DNA from 4 places in the Megasphaera massiliensis genome. Region 2 is predicted to be linked to each of the others. Evidence: riboswitches for the same ligand, from Rfam matches in the RefSeq annotation. Region 2 holds a riboswitch; each other region holds the start of a gene.
The links. Region 2 has a riboswitch for S-adenosylmethionine ahead of UCI88_RS05225 (methionine ABC transporter ATP-binding protein). Riboswitches for the same ligand answer to the same signal wherever they lie in the genome.
Positions count from the first base shown of each region.

Region 1 (4,443 bases), on a different contig from region 2:
TCGGCCAGTGAATTCATTAGGACCGAAATGAGGGGGACGATGAGCATGACGACGACGAAGACGACGCTGATGCTCAGTAAGAGTATTTTTGTCTTGCTGTGCTTCATGATTCCCCTCCTCTATTGAACGCGCCGAGCCTGCCAGAGCTGAATCATATTGATGGAAAACAGCATGGCAAAGGCGATGATGAGCATGACCAAGGCGATGGCCGTAGCGCTGGCATAGTCGACGTAATTAAGCTTCTGCATGATGACGTACGAGACGACCTGAGTGTGGTTCTTGGCACTGTTGCCTGAAATGTAAATGACACTGCCGTATTCGCCAAGGCCCCGGGCAAAAGCCAGGCCGAAACCGGTCAAGAGAGCCGGCCGCAGTTCCGGAAAGATGATGCGCCGGAAGATGGTAAACTTCGACGCGCCGAGCATGCTCCCCGCCTCTTCATAGGTCGGATCCAAATTTTCCAGGACCGGCTGAATGGAGCGGACGACGAAGGGAATGCCGACGAAGACCAAGGCGATGATAAGGCCGATATGGGTATAGGCGATGGGAATGCCGTAGCCGGCAAAGAAGCTGCCGAAGAAGCCCGTATCGGAATAGAGCTTGGAAAGAGTAATGCCGGCAACGGCCGTCGGCAAGGCAAAAGGCAGTTCGATGACACCGTTTAAGAGGGTCTTGCCGCGAAATTCATAGCGGACGAGGACCCAGGCCAGGATGAAACCGAAGATGGAGTTGATCAGGGCCGCCAAGAAAGAACTTCCAAGGGTCGTGATAAAAGCATTGCGAATGGCACTGTTGGTGATGAGCTTGGCGTAGTCATTGGCCGTCAGCTGAAAGGCGTGGCCTAAAATCGATATCAACGGGATTAGGATCAATAAGGACAGCATGGCCAGGGTCACGCCCAGGGTCAGGCCGAAGCCGGGAATAATTCGGTTTCGCCCGCCCGCCGGGTTTGAAAATGGATTCATCTGCATCCCTCCTTATTGACTGCCATCGACATCGGCCATGATTTTATCAAACATGGCGTCGTCGTCGAAGAATTTGACATAGGCTGCATCCCAGCCGCCGAAGTCGCTGATGCGCGTCAGCTTGACGTTAAGGTCAAATCGGTCGGCGTAGCGCCGGAGAATCTCCGGATTGGACGGCCGGAAATCATTTTTGGCGGCCAATTCCTGGCCTTCGTCAGAGTACAAATAGCGCAGGTACTCCTGAGCCGCCTGTTCATGGCCCTTGCGCCGAGCCAGGCGGTCGACGACGGCCACACTGGGCTGTGCTAATATGCTGACACTGGGTACGACGACTTCATAGCTGCCGGGATATTCGCGCATCGTATAGAGCGCTTCGTTCTCCCAGGCGATGAGGACGTCCCCCTGCCCGTTTTCGACAAAGGTCGTCGTCGAGCCCCGGGCGCCGGCGTCCATGACGGTGACATGGCGGTAGAGGTCGGTCATGAAGGCCCGGGTCTTGATTTCATTCCCCCCGAAATGATCAAGGCCCCAGCTCCAAGCGGCCAAAAAGTTCCAACAGGCACCGCCGCTGCTCTTGGGATCGGGCGTAATGACACTGACGCCGGATTTCGTCAAATCGTTCCAGTCGCGTATCCCCTTAGGATTCCCCTTGCGAACCAGAAAGACGATGGTCGACGTGTACGGTGCCGAGTCATCGGGAAGTTCCTGTTCCCAACCGGCATCGATGAGGCCGGCCCGTTCCAGGCGTTCGATGTCATACGACAGGGCCAGGGTCACGACATCAGCCCGACTGCCTTCGATGACCGATCGGGCCTGGCTGCCCGAACCGCCGTGAGACTGGACGATGCGGATATCCTTCCCGGTCTGCTCTTTATAATGCTTTTGAAAGGCTTCATTATATTCTTTATATAATTCACGTGTTGGATCATACGAGACGTTGGTCAAGGTAAGCGTGTCCTCATCAGTCCCACGACCGCAGCCGGCCAAGAGACCGGCCGCCGTGAGGACTGCCGTGACAGTCAGTACCGCTATGATTTTTTTATGTTTCATATCTTTTCCCCCTCGATACCGACTGCAGGCCCTTACAGGCCTTCTTCAAATAAAGATGTAGATAAATAGCGCTCGCCGCCGTCCGGCAAGAGGACGACGATAGTCTTGCCCTCATTTTCCGGCCGCTTGGCGACGGTTAGGGCCGCCTGTAAGGAGGCACCTGACGAGATGCCGACCAAGAGGCCGTCGGTCTTGGCCACTTCCCGAGCCCGTTCATAAGCATCCTCATTCGATACGTCGATCACATCATCTACGAGTGACATATCGAGGACGCTGGGAATGAAGCCGGCGCCAATCCCCTGAATGGCGTGGGGCCCGGGCTTTCCGCCGCGAAGGACGGCCGAGTCTTTCGGCTCGACAGCGACGATTTGTACCTCCCGGTCATGGCTTTTTAACCCCTCAGCCGTGCCGGTAATGGTACCGCCAGTGCCGACGGACGAAATGAAGATATCGACATTACCGTCCGTATCGCGCCAGATTTCTTCGGCCGTCGTCGTCCGGTGGATGGCCGGATTGGCCGGATTGTCGAACTGCTGCGGAATGAAGGCGTTGCCGTAAGACTTTCGCAGTTCTTCAGCCTTGCCGATACTGCCGCGCATCCCCTCGATGCCCGGTGTCAGCACGACTTCTGCACCCAAAGCCTTGACGATTTTCTGCCTTTCCAGGCTCATCGTATCAGGCATGGTCAAGATGAGGTGCAAACCTTTCACGGCCGCGGCCATGGCAAGACCGATGCCGGTGTTGCCGCTCGTCGGTTCGATGATGACCGTATCCTGATTGATCTTCCCGGCTTGTATCCCGGCGTCGATCATGGCCACGGCCACTCGATCCTTGACGCTGCCCAAGGGATTGAAGTATTCAAGCTTGGCCAGGACCCGGCCTTTGATGCCGTGTACCGCCTGCCAGCGGGTCAGCTCCAAGAGCGGCGTATGACCGACGAGGTCGGTCACGTATTTTGCTACATGCTCCATAAGATCCCTCCATGTTGCCAAAAGAAAAGCGCCACCTGTGATAAGCAGATGGCGCAAGAAATAAACGTATGCCCATGACTTCATCTGCCAGGTAAAATCCTGCTGGAATTGGCACCTTACCTACGTAGGTTGCCGCAGCGTCAAAGGGCCAGTCCCTCGGCTGCTCTGGATGAATAGGTTCGTATTGTATTGTCCTATGATAGATAGCTGTACAATACGATTATATCGTACAACACATGATGGTCAAATTTTTTAAGTACCCCATAATGACATACCTCATTCTTATACAATGTATACAACAACGATTCGCTTGAAACGTTACTGGAATTGTACACTTTGTAAGGCGTCTTGTCAAGGCATTTTATGAAAAAAATGAAGAAAAAAGTTAAAATTACGTATAAAGAAGCCTTCATCCGCCTTCATTAAAAAGTAAGGCGCATTTGATACCAAACGGCGCCACCGTGTTCCGAGGTGCTGAGTCCCTCGTTTTTAAAGCCGAATTTAGCATAATAATGCAGGAGTTTTTCCTTACAGGTCAGGACCAGTCCCTGGCGGCCTTCTTTGCGGGCGTCGTCGATAGCTTTCGTGAGAAGTAATGCGGCATAACCGTGCTTCCGATAACTTGGCAATGTATTGACGCCGAAAATCATCTGCCAAGCACCCTTTTCGTCGTGGAGAGAGGCATCCCCATAGAGGTCGTCCGTCAAATCGCGTTGATCCGTAACCATGCCGTCGACGAAAGAAATAAGAGTCCCATCGTCGCCAAAGAGCAGCCAAAAATGACGGCCAAAGTAGGAAATACGGCCGCGCAGGCGTTCTTCCGATGCCGCCTCGGCTGCCGGAAAACAAGCCGCTTCTACGGCGGTGACAGCCTTAAGGTCGTCGAGAGTTGCCGTTCTGATATTCATGCCATCGCTCCTTCCATCACGGCCCTCCTGCCTCTTACAGTCGGACACAGTGAACGTATATTTCAAATATTATATCGTAAATGCCGAGAAAAAGCTACAGGAAAACGTCTGGAGAAAGTCCGTAAATGAACGTCCCGAAAGTTCCAGACCGTCATATCGCTCTTTTTCAACAGCAGCAGCCGGTCGGCATCGAATAAATACCCCTGTAACTCCGGCCCCTTCCGGGAATCGAAGCATCCCTCCGAACCATTCGAACGGCTGTGATTTTCACCGGAAAAGGCCTGTCACAGCGGCAGATACAGAAAAGGACTTGTATGAAGTTTTTACCTCACACAAGTCCTTTTCAAAAGGCTTTATGTCGCCCTTTATGCTTCAGTGTTCGCTTACACCGGCACGGCTTTCTTCCCTGGCTGCGTGATCGGCAGCCATGCGGCGGAGCCGTTTATTTCGCCGTACTTCGGCTTTCCGGTTGCTTTCCTTTATATTCGCGACGACGGACCGGGCCAACCAGCCCAGGAGACAACCGGTCAAGAGGATCTTAATGGCCGG
Region 1 covers NZ_JAXIXE010000036.1:161,016-165,458, reverse strand. Annotated here, with positions in the region: gene UCI88_RS07615 (sulfate ABC transporter permease) at 1-107, opposite strand, end outside; gene cysT (sulfate ABC transporter permease subunit CysT) at 120-965, opposite strand; gene UCI88_RS07605 (sulfate ABC transporter substrate-binding protein) at 978-2,015, opposite strand; gene cysK (cysteine synthase A) at 2,048-2,986, opposite strand; SAM riboswitch class I at 3,064-3,162, opposite strand; gene UCI88_RS07595 (GNAT family N-acetyltransferase) at 3,409-3,894, opposite strand; gene UCI88_RS07590 (hypothetical protein) at 4,267-4,443, opposite strand, start outside.
Region 1: linked by a shared signal. The riboswitch ahead of cysK (cysteine synthase A) and the one ahead of UCI88_RS05225 (methionine ABC transporter ATP-binding protein) in region 2 are both predicted to bind S-adenosylmethionine.

Region 2 (4,443 bases):
GATATAAAAAAAGACATGAACCGAAAATAGCTGTTCATGTCTTTTTTGGCAGATCTGTTATTTTTTATTCTTCTTATGCGATGCCAGGTCGCCGCCGTACTGGATGAGGTTGACGACGACGATGAGGATGATGATCGTCGCTAACATGACGTCGGGACGGAAGCGCTGGTAGCCGTAGCGGATGGCGATGTCCCCGAGGCCGCCGCCACCGATGGCACCGGCCATGGCCGATGCGCCGATGAGGTTGACGATGAGGACCGTAACGTTGTTGATGATCGTCGGCAGGGCTTCCGGCAGGAGGACCTTGCGGATGATCTGGAAAGGCGTAGCGCCCATGGATTCAGCAGCTTCGACGAGGCCGTAATCGACATCGCGGATCGACGTTTCGACGAGGCGGCTGAGGAAGGGAATGGCGACGATGGTCAAGGGGACGCAGGCCGCTGCCGTACCGATGGACGTGCCGGCAATGAGTCGGGTCAAGGGGATGATGGCCACCATGAGGATGATGAAGGGCACGGAACGGATGATGTTGACGATGGTGCCCAAAATCCGGTTGATGAAGAGGTTTTGCAGGATGTGGCCCTTGCTGGTCGTGACTAAGGTGACGCCCAGGGGAATGCCGATGATGCCGGCGATGACCGTGGCTACGGCGACCATATAGAACGTTTCTTCAATGCCTTGGAGCATTAACTTAATGATTTCTTGGGACATAACCTAATACCTCACTTCCTATCGGTAATGTTTTAATATACGAGAAGGCCTTGGCCTGGGTTTCCATATCGCCCATGATGACGATGATCAAGTAACCGAAAGGTTCATCCTGGATGTAGTCGATGTTGCCGTAGAGAACGCTGACCTTGACGTGGAAGGTGCTGACGATTTCCGAGACGACCGGTTCATGGGTAGCCTGACCTTTAAAGCGCAGGCGGACGAGCATATCCCGGTCCGGCGTCGGTTGGTCGGAGACGCCGAGATTCTTGATCCCCTTCGGCAGTTCCATGTTGATGACGGACGTGACGAAGTCCTTCATGGTCTGGGACTGGGGATTGGTGAAGATGTCGACGACGCGGCCCAGTTCCTTGATGACGCCGCCTTCGATGACGGCTGCCCGATGGCAGATGTTTTGGACGACGGCCATTTCATGGGTGATGATGACGATGGTAATGCCCAGGCGCTGGTTGATGTCCTGGAGGAGTTCCAAGATGGATTTCGTCGTCTGCGGGTCGAGGGCCGACGTCGCTTCGTCGCAAAGGAGAATCTTGGGGTCGCTGGCCAGGGCACGGGCAATGCCGACGCGCTGTTTTTGACCGCCTGAGAGCTGAGACGGATAGTTGGCAGCGCGGTCGCTGAGGCCGACCAGTTCCAACAGGGATTCGACTTTTTTATGGATGACGTCTTTCGAGGCGCCGACCAGTTCCAAGGGGAAGGCGATGTTTTCGGCAACCGTCCGCGAGGAGAGGAGGTTGAAGTGCTGGAAAATCATGCCGATATTTTTGCGTTCTGCCCGAAGCTGGGATTCGCTCATTTTGCACAGGTCTTTGTCGTCGATGATGACTTCGCCGCTGGTCGGTTTTTCCAGCATATTGATGCAGCGGACGAGGGTCGATTTACCGGCGCCGCTCTTGCCGATGATGCCGAAGATCTCGCCGTCTTCGATGGTCAGGTTGATGCCCTTTAAGGCTTGGATTTGGGCAGCGCCGCCGTAGGTTTTGGTAATGTTCTTTAAGGTAATCACAGTATCACTCCTTGAGCCAGGCGTACAGGGATAAAGACAATAAAAAAGGCCGTCATGCAGATGACGGCCGTCAATACGGTGTTACTTCATCTGTCGGAATGTTCCGGTGGACTTGGCACCTTCCCGAATGGGGGTTGCCGCAGCGTCATCGGGCCAGTCCCTCAGCTGCTCTGGATGAAAGGTATATCGTTGTTGCAACTTATAATAGCACGGCTTTTTGCCGTTGTCAATAAGTAATCTTTACTCGGCCCAGTTTCCGTTGGTGAATACAGGGACGACGGTGCCGTCTTTTTTTAGGCCCGTAATGGTAAGGTCTTTGGAACCGACCATGAAGTCGACGTGGATCATGGAATCGTTGAGGCCGGCTTTAGAAAGGCCTTCTTTGTCGAGTTCTGTGCCGCCTTCAAGGCAGGTCGGGTACGACGCGCCCAGGGCTAAATGGCAGGAGGCATTTTCATCAAATAAGGTTTCGTAGAATAAGATGCCCGACAGGGAAATGGGAGAGGCGTAGGGGATGAGGGCCACTTCGCCCAGGCGGCCGGCGCCTTCATCGACGGCGACGAGCTTCTGTAAGACGTCTTCACCGACTTTAGCGGCGGCGTCGACGACCTTGCCGTCTTTAAAGGTCAGGTGGAATTGATCGATGGTGTTGCCGTTGTATACGAGGGGCCGCGTACTGTATACCGTACCGTTTACGGCATCGGCCTTGGGAGCCGAGTAGATTTCTTCCGTCGGCACGTTGGCATTGAATAAGATGCCGCTTGCCGTTTCTTCCATGCCGCCCTGCCAGATATGGTTATCGGGAAGGCCGACGGTAAGATCCGTGCCCAGGCTGTTGGTGTAGTGAAGGCTCGTGAAGTGCTGATTCGTCATCCACGTCCGGCGGGCCTTGAGGTTGGCCAGATGGGCATCCCAGTCGGCCAAGGGGTCTTTTCCATCGGCTCTTGACGATTGGAGAATCTGGTTCCAAAGGGCGTCATAGGCTTTGTCGGCGTCAAGATCAGGATAGAGGAGCTTGGCCCAGACGGCGCTCGGTACGGCGGCGACGAGCCACGTCGTCTTCGAGGCCATCATGCCGTCGATATATTCTTTTAAGGCCTTATTGTGCGCCTTTTGCTGGGCAAAGATTTTCTTCGTATCGATGCCGCTCAGGAGTTTGGGATTGGCCGAAATGAGGCTCAGGAAGGCCGCTTTTTTATGATAGTAATGAAGGCTGAAGTCGCGGCGCCAGTCGGGCAGGGACTCAAAAGACGACAGGTCTTCGTGTTCGTAGCGCAGGCGGGTCATGTCGTCGGAACGCCAGTTGACGACGACTTCAGAGGCACCCATGGTGTAGGCTTCTTTACTCAGTAAGGTGACGAAGTCGTGGCCTTCGACGGGGGCATTGATGACTAAGGTCTGTTCTTTTTGAAGATTGAGGCCTTTTTGCAGTAATACCTGTGCGTAGGCCGTTAATTGTTCAATCGTTGGCATAGAATCAACTCCTTTATATAACTATGATAAACGCCAGGCCGTCTGTTTCCACAGCCGCCAGTTGAGGGCCGCGGCGTTGATGGCCAGGCTGATGATCAGGCTGAGCCAGTAGCCGAAGGGGCCGTAGGGCGTGAGATGGGCCATGGCATAGCCCATGGGAATGCTGATGAACCAGTAGGTGATAAAGGCGATGTAGGTAATGATGCGGACGTCTTTATAGCCGCGGAGGATCCCCTGGACGGGCGTACCCATAGCATCGCAGAAGGCAAAGGCTACGGCACACAAGAGGAAGGTTCGGAGGGCCCGGAAGGTTTCGGCATCCGTCGTAAAGATGGCGGCAATGTCGTCGACGAAGACGTAGGTGAATAAGGTAACGCCGACGGCGATGATGAGGGCCGTGATTTGACAGAGAACGGCGTATTGCCGGGCACCCTGATAGTTTTTGGCGCCTACTTCGTAGCCGATGACGATGGTTGCCGCCAGGCTGATGCTCCAGGGAATGGTATAGGTCAAGGTCGTGAAGCTGATGGCGCCCTGGTTGGCGGCGAGATATAAGGTCCCGAATTCTGCCATCAAAAGGCTGACGATGGAAAAGAGGCTGGTCTCACAGAAGACGGCGATGAAGATGGGAATGCCCAGTTCCAACTGGTGATAGGCGTGATGCCAGCTGAAAGGACGCAGGCGGCGCCATAAATCGTACGAGCGAAAGGGTTCCATAAAGGTCAGGACGGCGACGAAGAGTAAAAAGGACACCCAGCCGGCGATGGTAATGGCATAGCCCGTGCCGATGCCGCCCATGGCCGGAATGGGGCCGGCGCCGAAGATGAGCAGGCGAAAGAGGATAATGGTGAGAACCAAGTTGGTCATGAGGATGGCCATCGATATCTGGGTCTTGCCGTGGGCGTCGACGACGTAGCGAATCGTCGCCTGAAGACAAATGGGAACCAGTCCCAAAGCCAGGGCCTTGAGATATTCCCAGGCAATATAATGAACCTTTGGCTCAAGGCCCATGAAGTCGAGAAAGGGCGGCAGCAGCACATAGCCTAAGAGGAAAATCACGACCGTAAAGGCCAGGCTCAGATAGAGGCTCTGCATGATATATATGGGAATCTCTTCCGTCTTTTTGGCGCCGCGGAGCTGGGCGATGATCGGCGAGATGCCGAAGAAGATGCCGCACAGGCCGGCAAAGACGGGAATCCAGATGTTGACGGCAACGGCGACACCGGCCAGATCGA
Region 2 covers NZ_JAXIXE010000027.1:76,159-80,601, forward strand. Annotated here, with positions in the region: gene UCI88_RS05220 (methionine ABC transporter permease) at 58-711, opposite strand; gene UCI88_RS05225 (methionine ABC transporter ATP-binding protein) at 692-1,735, opposite strand; SAM riboswitch class I at 1,819-1,916, opposite strand; gene UCI88_RS05230 (aminopeptidase) at 1,976-3,208, opposite strand; gene UCI88_RS05235 (MATE family efflux transporter) at 3,230-4,443, opposite strand, start outside.

Region 3 (4,443 bases), on a different contig from region 2:
GCAGTAAATCTGTTGGAAATTCTGCCAGTGTTCGAGCATCCAGCGGACGCGTTCATCTTCTTTGGCATTGGTAATTTTGAGACGGAGTTCGCTGTCGAGCTGACGCCAGTCGTTTTCGCTCCAGGCATACATCTCGTAATCGTTGGGACAGCCTTCATTGCACCAGGTGAGAAAGTGACCGAAGGCTTCAGTGAAATGGGGCTTTCCCTTTAACATTTCCATCGTAATGCCCGTCAATTCTTGGCAAGTCTGATTCATGGCCGTCGTGTATTCCGGCATGACGTATTCTTTGTAGGCTGAGATTTCATTGCCTTCTTCGTCTATCTTGACGGCACCGATTTCGATGATTTCGCCCTTACACGTTCGGCGTGCTTCTTTTTGGTCTCGCCCGATGGGGTTCATCTCGAAGTCGACGAATACTGCTTTCATAGGTCAGGCTCCTTTCTGATTCATGATGATAATTTTTATTATACCATAATAAAAAGGCCTCGTGCAGAAGATATTATGCACGAGGCCTTGTAGTGTCTATCTTTTTTGAAGGCTGTCTTTTAGAAGCGATGGCTTAGAATGCCGGGAGAATCGTTCCTTGGAAGTGTTCGTCGATGAACTGTTTAATCGGGGCAGACTGATAAATAGCGAGGACCTTTTTGTAGGTTTCGTTGTTTTCATCGCCTTGGCGAACGACGAGTACGTTGGCATACGGCGAGTCCTTCGATTCAACGAGGAGGGAATCCTTCTGCGGGTTCAGACCGGCCGGAATGGCGTAGTTGGTGTTGACGCAGGCCAGGTCCGTGTCATCGAGAGAACGGGGAATCTGAGCGGCATCGAGTTCGACGAACTGGAGATTTTTCGGATTGGCCGTAATGTCCGTTACCGAAGCGTCTACGGAGTTGCCGTTCTTCAAGGTAATCAGGCCGGCCTGTTGGAGCAGGAGCAAGGCCCGGGCACCGTTGGTCGGGTCGTTCGGAATCGTTACCTTGGCGCCGTCGGCGACGTCTTTGAGATCTTTATATTTATGGGAATAAACGGCCATGGGCAGGATAATCGTCTTGCCGATGGAAACGAGCTTTAAGCCCTGTTTCTTGACGACGTTATCGAGGTACGGCTGGTGCTGCATGGAGTTCATATCGAGGTCTCCGTCAGCCAGGGCCTTGTTGGGCTGGACGTAGTCGTTGAATTCGACGACTTTGATGTCGAGGCCTTGTTTGGCAGCTTCTTTGGCGACTTCTTCCATGACTTCTGCATGGGGACCGGCGGTGACGCCGACTTTGATTTCTTTCTTGTCACCGGAGGCAGCGGAATCGCTGGAGGAACCGCAGCCGGCGACAGCCAGGCAGGCCGTGGCGATGAGGAGGGCTGCAAAGACTTTTTTTACCGTTATTTTCATGTAAATCATATCCTTTCTGAAAGTAAATGGAAGTTGTCGCTCAAAAAGAAAAGCCGTCATTCAGATGACGGCTCGGATTGCGATTCGTTCATCTGCCGGTAATATACCGCTGGACTTGGCACCTATCCCGATTGGGGGTTGCCGCAGCGTCATCGGGCCATTCCCTCGGCTGCTCTTGATGAAAGACAATGTGTTGTTGATGGTGTATATAGTACCATTGAGAGAATACACTGTCAAGTCCTTTTTTGCTTTTCTTGAGAATTTTTTTGTCTCATGTTATAATGAACCTACTCATCGGAGGGCTTTATACCCGTATTGTATCAGGCTGGATAAGATGTCGCAGCAGCCATTGTCCGGAGGTCCTGCAAGTCCGTATATTTGCAGGTCGACGTAAGGGCAGTCAGGTCTGTTGTGGTTTTTTATCCGGCTTTTTTTGCGCACATAGCTTCGAGGTGATAAAATATGCAGTTTGAACGGGATTTACATTGGCAGATTTATTCGGCAAAAGCCTTTTACTTTATCGGCGGTTTCGGCTTTACGACGTGGGCGTCGCTCATTCCTTTCTTGAAACGGAACCTGGCGATACCGGCCGACCACTTGGGCTTTCTCTTGCTGGGAATCGGCCTCGGGGCCTTGATCATGATGATGCTGGCCGGTACCATTGCGGCCCGTCTCGGCTGCCGTCGTTCCTTGACCATCGCCGGCTTTTGCATCGCTGCCTTTTTGAATCTCTTGTGCTACATGCCGGCCTATGGGCTGGCTGTCCTGACGGCGGTCTGCCTCGGCGCTTCTTTAGGCCTCATGGATGTCGTCGTCAATATCAATGGCATCTTTATCGAACGAAAAGTTCGTACGCGCATCATGTCGGGCTTGCAGGCCATGTGGTCTCTGGGCAATTTCATGGGCGCCGCCTTCTTTGCCTTTTTGCTCCAATTCCACCTGCCCTGGCAGGGCGTAGCCTTTGCCAGTTCGGCTGTCATCATGGCCTGCGTTTTCTTTTTCGGGCCTCACTTGCACAATGAACGCCAGGCGGCTCAGAAACGGCCGCACTTCATACGGCCTAAGGGCCAAATCGCCGTCATCGGCCTTATTTGTATGATTGCCTTTCTCGTCGAAGGCGCTATCGATGACTGGAGCGGCGTCTTCATGACCCTTGAAAAGGGCATCGATATCTCCCGGTCGGGCTTGGGGCTGACCTTGTTTACGGCTTCGTCCTTCATCACCCGCCTGGCAGGGGATACGCTGACTATGCATTGGGGGCCGCGGCGCCTTCTTGCCCTGTCCCTGCCCATTGCCTTTTTGGGATTTATCGGACTCTTGACGATCAGCGAAGGCTGGCTGCTCTTCCTGTCCTTCATTTTAATCGGTCTCGGTACGGCCAACACGGTACCTATTTTCTATTCCCTCTTGGGGCGGCAGAAAGTCATGCCTATTTCTGACGCCGTTTCGTCGGTCAGTACCATCGGCTACGCCGGCATCCTTTTGGCGCCGGCCCTCCTTGGCTTTATCGGCCGGACCTATTCGCTGTACGCGTCTTTCAGCCTGGTCACGGTCCTCTTGGTCGTCATGGCGGCCATTTCCTTAAAAATCGTAAAAGAATAATCGCTGCCGCCGGAACGATGGGGGCATAAAAAAACTACGGCCTTATGAGCAATCCCTCATAAGGCCGTAGTTTTTTATGCGTCGATGACTTTTCCCGGATTTAAGATACCCTTCGGGTCGAGGGCCCGTTTGATGGTCTTCATGATGGTCAGTTCGCCCTTGGGCGTGAACTGTTCCATGTATTTCAGCTTTTTGGCGCCGATACCGTGTTCGCCGGCCAGGCGGCCGCCGACGCTGTAGGCATAGGCGTATACTTGTTGATGGAATTCTTCGACGTTTTTGTCCCACTCTTCGTCGCTCATATCCATCTTGCAGAGGACGATGTGCAGGTTGCCGTCGCCGATGTGAGCATTGATTTTAACTTCAAAGGGATAATTTTGACCGATGTCCATGATTTTTTCGATCGTTCCGGCAATCTTATGAACCGGTACGACGACGTCGTCGGTCAGGAATACCTTGCTCTGGAGTTCGACTGAGGTCTGGCAGTTGCGGCGCATATTCCAAATGCGGTCGTCGGCTTCGAGGACGTTTACAGCCCCCGATTCTTCACAGATCGTGCAGACTTTGTCCATTTTGGTGTCCAATTCGTCTTCCTGGAAGGTTTCGACGGTGATGATGACGTAAATGCCGTCGTCGTAATGGGGCATGTCCTTGTAATGGCAGTAATCGGCACAGCCGCGGACGTACGAGTTGTCCATGTATTCGACACTGGTCGGATCGATACCGGCTTTCATCAGCTTGGGGACCATGTGCAGGGCCTTGCGCGGATCGGTGTAGACGGCCAGGACGTCGAAGCGGTACGGCGGCAGGGGGATGAGCTTTACCGTCACCTTGGTGATGATGCCGAGCGTTCCTTCACTGCCGATGATGAGCTGTTCCAAGTCGTAGCCGGTCGAGCTCTTTTTGAGGATACGGCCGCATTCGACGATGTCTCCTGTCGGGGTGACGACTTCCAGGCAGTAGACCTGGTCGCGGGTGACGCCGTAGCGGACGGCGCGGAGGCCGCCGGCATTGGTTGCCAGATTGCCGCCGATGAGGCTGCTTTCGGCGCTCGACGGGTCGCCGGCATACATGAGGCCGACTTTTTTGGCTTCGTTTTGAAGGTCAATCGTGCGGACGCCGGCTTCGACAGTCATGTACATGCCGTCTTCGTTCAGTTCGATGATTTTATTGAGGCGGTCCATACAAAGGACCAGGCCGCCGCAGACGGGAATGGCTCCGTCGGCAAGACTCGTGCCGCCGCTGCGGACAGTAATGGGAAAGTCATACTCATTGGCCAATTTGACGATGGCCGAGATTTCTTGGGCATTGGCCGGCAGGACTGCGGCGTCCGGCACGTGGAACATGGCCGGGTTCGTTTCGTAGTCCGTCTGGTACTGCAAGAGCAGGTCGCGGTCGGTCTTAACGTATGTCGGGCCGGTGATGGCCTTTAACTTTTCAATGATTTCGGGCGT
Region 3 covers NZ_JAXIXE010000048.1:11,337-15,779, reverse strand. Annotated here, with positions in the region: gene UCI88_RS10580 (3'-5' exonuclease) at 1-429, opposite strand, end outside; gene UCI88_RS10575 (MetQ/NlpA family ABC transporter substrate-binding protein) at 563-1,387, opposite strand; SAM riboswitch class I at 1,473-1,572, opposite strand; gene UCI88_RS10570 (MFS transporter) at 1,850-2,989, shown strand; gene UCI88_RS10565 (FAD-binding oxidoreductase) at 3,064-4,443, opposite strand, start outside.
Region 3: linked by a shared signal. The riboswitch ahead of UCI88_RS10575 (MetQ/NlpA family ABC transporter substrate-binding protein) and the one ahead of UCI88_RS05225 (methionine ABC transporter ATP-binding protein) in region 2 are both predicted to bind S-adenosylmethionine.

Region 4 (4,443 bases), on a different contig from region 2:
ATCGTAGCTCGGGCAGCTGCGATTATCAAAGCTAAAACTTCCAAACAAAAGGCATAACGAAAGGCCATCCCGACCGGTTGGGATGGCCTTTTTTTTGACAGTATAAAAAATATACCCAGATCAGTTTATCCGTAGTAAATATATAAAAAGTGCGTTCTTTTCGTTTTGAAAATCTTATGGTATACTTAAATCGTCAAGATTTAAATGATACAAATAATCAAGATAATGAAACATATACTATGACATGGAAAGGATGATTCCCATGAAGATTGCTGCAGCCGATATTTTAAAAGCCTTTAACTTCAGACACGCTACGAAGAGTTTCGATGCCTCGAAAAAGGTATCCGACGCCGACTTCAACACCATTTTGGAAGCCGGCCGTTTATCGCCGAGCTCCTTTGGCTTTGAACCGTGGAAGTTTTTAGTCATTGAACGCCAGGACATTAAGGATAAATTATTTCCCATCGCCTGGGGCGCCCAGAACAGCTTGAAAGGGGCCAGTCACTTCGTAATCCTGCTGGCTCGCAAGAAAGTCGATACCTTGTACAGCTCTCCTTACATCACCCACATCATGCGCGACGTACAGCATTTGCCGGAAGAGGCGGAGCAGGGGAGAAAAGCTGCTTTTGAGGCCTTCCAGAAAGACGATTTCAACTTACTGGAAAGCGACCGGGCCATCTTTGACTGGGCCAGCAAACAGACCTACTTGGCACTGGCCAACATGCTGACGACGGCAGCCATGCTCGGCGTCGATTCCTGCCCCATTGAAGGCTTTAATCGGAGCAAGGTAGAAGCCATGCTGGCCGATGAAGGCCTTCTCGACACGGAACACTTCGGCGTTTCGGTTATGGCCGGCTTTGGCTATCGCAACGAAGAACCCCATGCCAAGACGCGGCAGGCCATGGAAGATGTCGTTACCTGGGTAAAATAAGGTACCTATTCCTCAAAGGCATAAAAAACGGCAAGAAATGCAGACGATATCTGCCATTTCTTGCCGCTTTTGGTTATGCTTTTTTGGCATATTCTACGACGGCTTTGGCAAAGCCGTTTAAATTTGTCGTCTTGATGGGAAGGCAGGGGCAGCCCATGTCTCTGGCGGCGGCCATGGCCCATTTGACCAGATCGGTCTGGCCTTCACTCAAGTTGATGACTAAGAGGGTGGAAGCCCGCAGGATTCGGTCGTCGCCGGTATAGCCGCTGAGGACGGCAGCCGTCGGGAAGCGGCGTTTTATCCGGCCCTGCCATTCCGGCGTACCGCCGGCCAAGGCGATTTGGCGTCCGGCCAGGAAGCGGTCCAGGCTGTGTGTATAGTCACGCTGGGTCATGAAGGACGGCAGTTCGAGGCCGCGGTCTTCGGAAGGACGCTTGGCTTTTTTTTGTGTTGCAGCGGAGTTGTCCGTAGTCTGCGGGGCGGTTGCCGGTTCGGCCGTTTTCCCCGGCTTTTCTGTGGCGGTCCGTTCTGCTGTTTTTATCGGTTCCGCAGAGGTTGGCCCATCGCCGGATGCCGCGGGAGCCGGCGATGTTTCTGAAACTGATGGTTGTGTCGGCGCTGTCGGTTTTTCCGGTGATGCTGTTTTTTTCGGTTCCGTCGCCCGGGCCGGTGCCGCCGAGGCTGTCGGATCCGCTGCTTTCGAAGGTGACGGGGCGTCTGATTTCACCGGAGTCGAGGCGGTTATCGGCGCTGACGGGTTTACGGCTGCATCGGCCTTCGGTACGGCTGCCGAGCTTGTCCTTTCGGGTGCTGAAGCAACTTTTTTTGCCAATTCGGGGTTGGCTTCGTATTTTCTAAGGGTCTGACGCAGGGTCAACAGATCCGATACCTGAATGGCGGCTTTTTCCTTGATCCGTTCCGTGTACTCTTCCTGTTGGCGGAGGGTCGCTTCATAGTGCTGAAGATCTTCTTGGCGGCCGTTTCGTTCGTCCTCCAGTTCCTGACGCAGCCGTTCCAGTTCAGAAAGAACGGTTTTGCGGTTTTGCGATTCGAGACGAAGCCTCAGGAGTTCTTCCCGATCGGCTTCCATTTGAGCTTTTTCCTGGCGCAGCTGAAGGAGTTCTTCTCGTTCTTCGCCGGCAATCATGGCCGGTGTCTTTTCGGCGTCCGCCCGGCTGTCATCGATCCAGGGACCGTCGTAGATAGCCATTAAGTAGATGCCTAAGGATTGGGCGGCCATGTGTTTGGCTTGTTGGATATCTTCAAAGACATCGCTCAACCCGACGAGTTCATCGTCGGTCTTCAACATTAAGAGGTCGATCATGCCCATGTAGGAATCGTCGCCTGTCGTCTGGGCTGTGGCATAGCGTTCCAGACGAATCGTACCGGCATAGATTTCAGTGGCATTTCGTTTTGATGCATAATAGGTATTGATGAGGAGACGGTCCGGCGTCCGTTCGTATATCCGCAGAATCATGGCTTCTTCCCGCTCCGTGCCGTTATAGCGGATGAAGGCCAGGCTTTCTCGCTGGAGTAAGGTGTTTACCAATCCTTGCGTACGATACCATTTATCCCAGATCTCTACGCGCTTGGCCAAACGCAGATCTGCCGTTTTACAGTGGGTGGCAAAGTCAAAATAAGGGTCGTTGAAAAATATATCTCTTGGCCGCAATTTGGTCATCATAATCATCCTTTCTTTCTATCTATTCATTATAACGTTTTCTGTAACGGATGTAAAAAAATATTCTTCAGGAAGTGCGGAGGCGAACAGGTACGTCGGAATTTTTTTTAGAAGGACAGAACTCATGTTTGCTATACCAAAAAAGAACTTGCAAAATAGAGGGGTTTGAATTATAATGAACCAGTAAATCAAATAAAGAACCATCAAGAGACGACGGAGGGACTGGCCCTATGATGTCGCAGCAACCTTCATAAGTGAAAGGTGCTAATTCCAGCAGTCTTATACTGGCAGATGGGGATTGGAAGCCCCTCTCATGACAGTCATGAATGAGGGGAATTTTTTTTAAGGAGGAAACCTCATGGTGAAAAATCGTGAATTCTTTACATCTGAATCCGTAACCGAAGGGCATCCGGATAAAATGGCTGACCAAATTTCTGACAGCATTTTGGATGCCATTCTTGCAAAAGATAAAAATGCCCGCGTTGCTTGTGAAACTTTAGTGACCACCGGGATGGTCCACGTCGTCGGTGAAATTTCGACGACGTGCTATGTCGATATTCCGCACATCGTTCGTGAAACGATTCGTTCCATCGGTTATACCCGTGCGAAATACGGCTTTGACTGCGATACTTGCGGCGTCTTGGTATCCCTCGATGAACAGTCGCCGGATATCGCCATGGGCGTCGACGATGCACTCGAAAAGAAGGAAGGCAATACGGACCAGTTCGACACCATCGGTGCCGGTGACCAGGGGATGATGTTCGGCTATGCCACGAATGAAACGGATGACTACATGCCCCTGCCTATTTCCTTAGCGCACCGTTTGGCACGCCGCCTGGCCAGTGTTCGTAAAGACGGAACGCTCTCTTATCTCCGTCCGGACGGCAAGACCCAAGTCACCGTCGAATATGAAGACGGCAAACCGGTTCGCATCGATACCATCGTCATTTCGGCGCAGCACAGCCCGGAAATCACGCGTGAACAGATTGAAAGGGACCTCCTCGAATTCGTCATCAAACCGGAACTCCCGCAGGGCTTATTCGATGATAAGACGAAGCTCTTCATCAATCCGACGGGCCGTTTCGTCATCGGCGGTCCTCAGGGTGACTCCGGTCTGACCGGTCGTAAGATCATCGTTGATACCTATGGCGGCATGGCTCGTCACGGCGGCGGTGCTTTCTCCGGGAAGGATCCTACAAAGGTCGACCGTTCGGCCGCCTATGCAGCCCGTTACGTTGCTAAGAACGTCGTCGCTGCCGGCCTTGCCGATAAGTGCGAAATCCAGTTGGCATACGCCATCGGCGTAGCTCGCCCCGTTTCGATCCACGTTGAAACGTTTGGTACGGGCAAAGTCGACAATGAAAAAATTGTCGGACTCATTGAAAAGAATTTTGACCTTCGTCCGGCTGGCATCATCGCCATGCTCGACTTACAGCGGCCGATTTACAAACAGACTGCTGCTTATGGCCACTTCGGCCGCAACGATCTCAACCTGCCTTGGGAACAGACCGATAAAGCGGATACGCTCCGTAAAGAAGCCGGCTTATAATTGAGATGCAGAGACTGCCGCAGGGACGGCAGTCTCTTTCTGTTTTTGGGCGTATGCCCTCGGACGGCAGCGACGAACTTCGGCTGCAGCCCTGATGAGGAGGTATGTCCGTGATTGCTGAAATTATCATTAATACGACGGCCAAACGGTTACAGCAGACCTTTTCGTATACCGTGCCGGATCACCTGGCCGTTCGCGTCGGAAGCCGCGTCATCGTTCCCTTTGGCTTTCGCCGGGAAGAGGGGATTGTCGTCGCCCTCCATGAGGCGCTGGACGAATCGA
Region 4 covers NZ_JAXIXE010000009.1:14,111-18,553, reverse strand. Annotated here, with positions in the region: gene coaBC (bifunctional phosphopantothenoylcysteine decarboxylase/phosphopantothenate--cysteine ligase CoaBC) at 1-57, shown strand, start outside; gene UCI88_RS01450 (NAD(P)H-dependent oxidoreductase) at 263-931, shown strand; gene UCI88_RS01445 (hypothetical protein) at 1,005-2,615, opposite strand; SAM riboswitch class I at 2,810-2,910, shown strand; gene metK (methionine adenosyltransferase) at 2,971-4,161, shown strand; gene priA (replication restart helicase PriA) at 4,272-4,443, shown strand, end outside.
Region 4: linked by a shared signal. The riboswitch ahead of metK (methionine adenosyltransferase) and the one ahead of UCI88_RS05225 (methionine ABC transporter ATP-binding protein) in region 2 are both predicted to bind S-adenosylmethionine.